Linked DNA regions of Flammeovirga yaeyamensis. The protein of the gene in region 1 binds, or shares a complex with, the protein of each later gene. Links are inferred from orthologs where the notes say so. Each region holds a gene or a part of one and is shown in the gene's direction. Other genes may lie near its edges.

Region 1 (3,725 bases):
TTGGATTCAAGGTTAAAATGGCCACATTAGCGACTCCAATTATCGCTATCGCATTCCCAATGATGTTTGCTAACTCTAAAAAAATTAAAGATTGGGGTAACACTTTAATTGGTTTTGCCTTATTATTTATTGGATTAGATTTCTTAAAGAAAGCAGTACCAGAATTCAGTGCTGACCAGTTACAATTCTTAGAGGTTATTCACTCATCTTTAGGTATTTTCGCACCAGCGGCTTTTGTAATAGTTGGTACTTTAATTACAATTGTAGTTCAGTCATCTTCAGCTGCAATGGCTTTAACTTTGGTATTGTGTAACCAAGGTGTTATTCCTTTTGATGTAGCAGCTGCAATGGTATTAGGTGAAAACATTGGTACAACAATTACTGCCAACCTTGCTGCTATTGTTGGTAATACGAATGCAAAACGTTCAGCTCGAGCCCATCTTATTTTTAACGTGACAGGGGTCATATGGATGTTATTAATATATCCATTCTTCTTGAACTTTATTGTATATATATCTCAAGAATATTTTGGACAGAATGACCCAAGAACTACTGCTGAAGCAGTTCCTGTAGCATTATCAATCTTCCATACAACCTTCAACATTATCAATACATTCATCATGGTATTCTTCGTGAAACAAATCCGTGATGTGGTAATCAAGATGGTTCCTGAAAAAGAAGATGAACACGAATATAGCTTAGAGTTTATTTCTGACGGTAGACCTATCGCTAACGAAGCAGGTATTGAACAGGCAAGAAACGAAATTAAACGTTTCGCTAATATCTCTGCTAAAGAAATCAACTCTTGTAGAAAAATCTTCCAAGGAAGTAAAGAGAATAAAAAAGAAAGAAAAGGTTACATCTCAAGGTTGCGTAAGTTGGAAGAAAGTACCGACGAAATGCACAATGATGTGAGTATCTTCCTTTCTAAAATATCAAAAGATCAACAATTATCATCTTCTCAAATTCAAGAAGTTAACTCATTATTGAGAGCTGCTCACGAAATTGAAAGAATTGGAGATATCTATAAAGGTATGACGTTTACTATCGAAAAACGTTATGACGAGAAGATTTGGCTTTCTGATGAGCAAAAAGCCGATTTAGATGACTTCCTACAAGTTGTAACCAATGCTTTCAACATTATGTTAGAAAACATGGATGCAAAAGAGATTGACCTTGATAAAGCTAATCAAGCTGAAAAAGAAGTCAATGCCAAGAGAAAAGAATTGAGACGTAAACACTTAGAACGCTCTAACGAAACTCCAGATGTCGAAGCACCACAAATGCTTGCATACAACGACTTATTGGCTTCAATGGAAAGAATTGGAGACCATATTCTAAATGTTTCTGAAGCATTCGCAGGAGTGGCTTAAATCATAAAAAACTGAATATGAGCCTCATCTTTAATTAGATGGGGCTTTTTTCGTATGATTTAACGTATAAAATATTCCTTTCCGAACTTTATTGCTTATGTTTGTCAATTGAAAATTAATTGTTTAGTCATCTATTAGATACTAAAACTTATACATAACAAATTTTTTCGCAGCAATGGATCAAAGTACACTGCTAGATTTCGAGAAACCTATCGCAGAACTCGAAGCGAAACTTGAAGACATGAGAGAGCTTGCATCACAAAACAATGTAGATGTTAGTGCCGCTATAAACGAATTGGAAAGTAAAATTACTCAATTGAAAAAAAGTACTTTTGAAAATCTTACTCGTTGGCAAAGAGTTCAGCTTTCTCGTCATGCTGACAGACCTTACACTCTTGACTATATTTATCAAATCACTGACGAATTTGTAGAGCTTCACGGCGACAGAGCTTTTGGTGATGATAAAGCGATGGTCGGTGGTCTTGGAACAATCAATGGAAAAACTTTCATGATGATTGGTCAGCAAAAGGGTAGAAACACAAAGCAACGTCAATTGCGTAACTTTGGTATGGCTAACCCTGAAGGCTACAGAAAAGCTCTTCGTTTAATGCAATTAGCGGAGAAATTTAGAAAGCCTGTTGTTACTTTTATTGACACTCCTGGTGCTTTCCCTGGTATTGAAGCTGAGGAAAGAGGTCAAGCAGAAGCAATTGCTAAAAACTTGAAGGAGATGTTTAAATTAACAGTTCCAGTGATCTGTATCGTTATTGGTGAAGGAGCTTCTGGTGGTGCTTTAGGTATCGCTATTGGTGACTCAGTAATGATGTTAGAAAACACTTGGTACTCTGTGATCTCTCCTGAATCTTGTTCTTCAATTCTTTGGAGAAGCTGGGATTACAAAGAACAAGCTGCTGAAGCATTAAAGTTAACAGCTAAGGATATGAAGTCTTTTGGTTTGATCGACAAAATTATTCCTGAACCACTAGGTGGTGCTCATACTAACCCTCAAGAAATGTTCGAAATCATGAAGAAAACAATTCTTGAAGAAGTAGAAGAGTTAGAAAAACTAGATACTATTACTTTGAAAAACAACCGTATTGAGAAATTCTCTCAAATGGGTGTATTCAACGAATAATCGTATCTTATCACATACTAAAGAGGCCGTCTCATTATTAATGAGTCGGCCTTTTTTATATCTTCAATACAAATTGAAAATTAATTTGATGAATTGAATTTTCATCATCAACATTTTCAATATTCACTTCTTTCTTTGTTCTACTCCATCTTGCAGAAAAATAATGTCCGTTGCCAAATCTATATTTTGATAAAACATAAAACCGCCAACCTACACCATAATATGGAGGAAAAGAGTAGGCGTATCTTATGTTTTTTTCATAAGCATATAAACGAGTAGAAAAACTTGGTGCATCAAAAAATGCCAATCTGGTAGACAAATAAAATTTCTTTTCCCAATCCCAATTCAAGTCTTGATAAATCATATATCCCAACTCCGAAACCTCTCTTTCTTTGTTATAGCTTCCTTGTGCTCTAAGTGTCCAATTTAAATGCTTTGAAACTTCTACCAAATACCTTAGACTTCCTTTTATAGTCTGTTTTTTTCCGTACAATTTTACTTTACTACTATCTGCTAAATAATACGCTCCTTTTTCCTGAAAACTACCCTCGAATTGTAATTTCTGCCCTTTCTTCACTTTATACCAACCACTTCCTCTAAACTCTACTCCTTCTCTACCTGCATCTTGCTGATAGGTAGCATATGGGAATTTAAAAACATCAAAAAATAAATTCAATCCCCATTTCTTGTACTGTTCCAATTTTAGTCCCATGTACAAACCTTCCTCGTTACTTACACGACTTAATTCACCAAGGCTATTCGCATAAGGAGCTACATAATTAGGTGAATATTTACGATATAAAATCACCCAATCCACCCCTTTTAAAAGATGAGTGAATAACGTTGTATTCAAAGCATAGCTATTATCTAAAGAAGTAGCCACTTCAGAAACTACATGGAAATTCTGATATCGAAAGCTGACATCAAATGATGTGTTGATAAATGATTTTCCTGAAAAGATTCCAAGTGAATCATTCCTCAAATTCATTTTTATTTCTTGATCATAATTTCCCATCAAAGTATTTAAATGTACATCAAATAGTTCTTGATGATACCCTAATCTAGCTCCATATATCTTTTCTTCAATTTCTCTTTTTACTAACTCATCATCATCAGAAACTTGAACATATGCCTCCTTCTTTTGATACCCAACAAACACTTCAGAGTTAAGCGATTTAGACCATGATATATCTGTGGCTGCTCCCCTAAAGAAATTA
Region 2 (3,815 bases), 3.3 Mb from region 1 along the record:
CTGGGTTACCGATTTGACCTTGAAGGTAATCGTGGTATTTAGCGTCATAACCGCGGATACCATCCCAAGTAGCCCACTGAGTATCAGTATCGATGTTCATTTTGATTACACCGTAAGAGATACCTTCACGAATTTCTTCTAAAGAAGATCCAGAACCACCGTGGAATACGAATTTAACTGGCTTCTTAGTGTCAGTACCGTGCTTCTCAGAGATGAACTTTTGAGAATCGTCCAAGATAGTTGGAGTCAACTTCACGTTACCTGGCTTGTATACACCGTGAACGTTACCGAAAGATGCAGCTACTAAGAATTTGTGGTCGATTTTACCTAATTGCTCGTAAGCGTAGTCAACTTCTGAAGGTTGAGTGTAAAGACGTGAAGGATCAACATCAGAGTTGTCAACACCATCTTCCTCACCACCAGTGATACCTAATTCGATCTCAAGAGTTTGACCCATTTTAGCCATACGCTCGAAGTATTTACCAGAGATCTCCATGTTTTCTTCTAATGACTCCTCAGAAAGGTCGATCATATGAGAAGAGAATAATGGCTTACCAGTCTCAGCATAGAATTTTTCAGATGCGTCTAAAAGACCGTCGATCCAAGGAAGTAATTTTTTAGCACAGTGGTCAGTGTTCAAGATAACACGAGCACCATATTGCTCAGCCAATTCGTGAACGTGCTTAGCACCGGCGATTGCACCAGCGATTGCAGCTGCTTGACCTTCACCTTTAATGCCTTTACCAGCGTAGAAAGAAGCACCACCGTTTGAGAACTGAATAATAACTGGAGCTTTCAATTTCGCAGCAGTTTCCATAACAGCGTTTACTGAGTTAGTACCTACACAGTTTACTGCAGGAAGAGCAAAACCTTTTTCTAGTGCGTATTGATATACTTTTTCTACGTCCTCACCAGTGATTACACCTGGCTTGATATCATTAATGTTGAAAGACATAATTATAATTTGAATAATTTATGATAGCGTCACACACACGTGTGAACAATAGCAGCCACAAATATACAACTCTTAAACCTATATTGGTAGTAGAATTTTGGTGACTTTAGTAATGTTAATACGAACACATTAATCAATAGTTTTACTAAATATTAAGCATAGAAGAAATATTGTCAATTATTAAAGAATATTTGGAAATCAACTATTTTGAATTTATTTGCCGCTCAGAAGAACTGTTTTTATAAAAAAAACTATTAAATCTTTACAATTTTGTTATGCAAACATACAATAAGTTTTTTATGTGAAGACTTAATGAATATCTTTACGGTTCGAATGTAATTTCGATTACAATAAACTAAAATTCTTACACAAGTTTATATATATTCTTATGGCTTGGTTCAAAAGAAAAGAACAGGGGATACAAACTCCAACATCTGAAAAGAAAGATTCACCAGACGGCCTTTGGTACAAAACTAACCAAGGCAAGATCATACATATGCAGGAACTTCGTGAAAATGCTTACGTTTGTCCTGATGATGAATTCCACGTACGAATAGGATCTAAAGAGTATTTTGAGATCATTTTTGATGACAATGAGTTCACAGAGTTAGATGAAAACATGACTTCTGGAAACCCATTGAATTTCAAGGACAGCAAATCTTACGAAGATAGAATTGCTGCTTCTCAAAAGAAATCAGAACTAAAAGACGCATGTAGAACTGTTTACGGTAAAATAAACGGTTTAGACTTAGTAGTAAGCTGTATGGACTTTAGCTTCATCGGTGGTTCTATGGGTTCTGTTGTAGGTGAAAAAATTGCAAGAGGTATTGACCACGCAATTGCGAACAAAATGCCTTTCATGATGATCTCTAAATCTGGAGGTGCTCGTATGATGGAAGCAGGTTTTTCATTAATGCAAATGGCAAAAACTTCAGCAAAGTTAGCTTTACTAGAAGAAGCTGGTTTACCATACATCAGTTTATTAACTGATCCAACTACAGGAGGTGTTACTGCATCTTACGCAATGTTGGGTGATATTAATATTGCTGAGCCAGGTGCTTTAATTGGTTTCGCAGGTCCTCGTGTAATTAGAGAGACTATCGGTAAAGATCTTCCAAAAGGATTCCAATCTGCTGAGTTCTTACAAGAACAAGGTTTTGTGGATCTAATCGTTAACCGTAGAGAGTTAAAGAGAAAATTGACGACAATTTTGAAAATGCTTCAAAATTAATCGGAAATCTAATTATATTAAGTCCTCAGAATTGCTTTATAAGTTCTGAGGACTTTTTTTTGTATTTATATTTTTTGATTTTCATCGAAACGATCATTTGATATCGTTTCTTACTTTATAGATCCCCTAAGAAAATGCGTGAAAGCACCGGTAAAACAAATGTCGATTGGTTAACGGTATTTATTTACATCACTATGGTGATAGTTGGTTGGCTCAACATCTATGCTGCCGTTTATCAGCCAGATGCCCCTACAAGTATTTTTTCTATTTCACTCAATTCAGGTAAACAATTGATGTGGATTGGAGGTGCACTACTCATCGCCTTTGTTATTATGGTGGTCGACTTTAAGTTGTTCAGTACCATCGCCTATCCCGCATTTATCATCACCTTGCTCATGCTGACCTTCGTTTTGGTTTTCGGTCACTCTGCAGGTGGTAACACATCTTGGATCAAGATAGGTTTTATACGAATACAACCCTCCGAATTTGCCAAATTTACCTTAGCCTTAGCATTGGCCCGGTATATCGATAATCCTACCGTTAAGATTGAAAAATGGGATGGATTTTTAAGCTCAGTCGCAATAATATTGATTCCATTTGGAATGGTAATGCTTCAAAAAGATACAGGATCGGCATTGGTATTCGCTGCTTTCTTTTTGATGTTGTACAGAGAGGGCATGCCGTGGTGGATTATGGCTGTCGGACTTTGGTTAGTATTCTTATTTGTTACTGCACTGGTTACAGACACTTTAAGTGCCGTAGCATTATTGGGTGGTATGACTATCATTGCCATCATTTATCTTATTTACACAAAGAAAAGTAAACTCTTCCTGTTTTTAGTCGTCGGATTTGGTACACTATCTTTCCTATTTACAGAAGGTATCGACTTCATTATGTATGACGTGATGCGTCCTCACCAAAGAAAAAGGATTGAAGTTTTAGTGAACCCTAAAATCGATCCACTAGGAGTAGGTTACCAAGTAAACCAATCGAAAATTGCCATTGGTTCTGGTGGACTTGCAGGAAAAGGATTCTTAGAAGGGACACAAACAAAGTTTAATTTCGTACCTGAACAATCAACCGATTTTATCTTCTGTACTATTGGAGAAGAACACGGATGGATTGGAAGTTTAATTACAATAGGCCTATTTGCCGCCTTAATTATACGATTAATCATATTAGCAGAACGACAGAAATCTACATTCGCACGAGTCTACGGCTACTGCGTCTCCTGCGTATTCTTCATTCACTTTATGATTAACATGGGAATGACCATCGGTATTTTTCCTGTAATCGGTATCCCATTACCGTTCTTCAGTTATGGAGGATCCTCCCTCTGGGCATTTACAATGATGTTGTTTACGTTTATCAAACTAGATAGTCATCGTTCGCAAATGCTTGCAAGAAACTAAAGTTAAGTGAAAAGTTAAAAATGAAAAGTGAAAAACGTGAGATGTTAAGTCAACGCTCGTTTTATGTAAGTGGGCTTTAAAGTCTTTTTGTGTTATTTCATTTAGATACTTTTGGTAGTTAAAAGTTAAAAATGAAAAGTGAAAAACGTGAGATGTTGAGTCAACGCTCGTTTAATGTAAGTGGACTTTGAAGTTTTTCGTGTTATTCAATTTAGAT

What was found.
Region 2: the proteins of KMW28_RS03120 (region 1) and accD are in contact, whole or in part, in a solved structure (PDB 8UXZ), measured with the Escherichia coli proteins. The link is inferred for Flammeovirga yaeyamensis from one-to-one orthologs.

Annotation. Positions count from the first base shown.
Region 1 is NZ_CP076132.1:804,053-807,777, reverse strand. Bases 724-3,528 are described here. They hold KMW28_RS03120 (acetyl-CoA carboxylase carboxyltransferase subunit alpha), read left to right. Parts: upstream 724-1,548; coding sequence 1,549-2,508; downstream 2,509-3,528. Other genes in these bases: KMW28_RS03115 (hypothetical protein), read right to left, coding at 2,564-3,528; KMW28_RS03125 (Na/Pi cotransporter family protein), read left to right, coding at 724-1,373. In the rest of the region: more of KMW28_RS03125, read left to right, coding at 1-723; more of KMW28_RS03115, read right to left, coding at 3,529-3,725. UniProt on the Escherichia coli protein: Component of the acetyl coenzyme A carboxylase (ACC) complex. First, biotin carboxylase catalyzes the carboxylation of biotin on its carrier protein (BCCP) and then the CO(2) group is transferred by the carboxyltransferase to acetyl-CoA to form malonyl-CoA.
Region 2 is NZ_CP076132.1:4,059,081-4,062,895, reverse strand. Bases 370-3,264 are described here. They hold accD (acetyl-CoA carboxylase, carboxyltransferase subunit beta), read left to right. Parts: upstream 370-1,343; coding sequence 1,344-2,186; downstream 2,187-3,264. Other genes in these bases: rodA (rod shape-determining protein RodA), read left to right, coding at 2,321-3,264; fbaA (class II fructose-bisphosphate aldolase), read right to left, coding at 370-955. In the rest of the region: more of fbaA, read right to left, coding at 1-369; more of rodA, read left to right, coding at 3,265-3,598.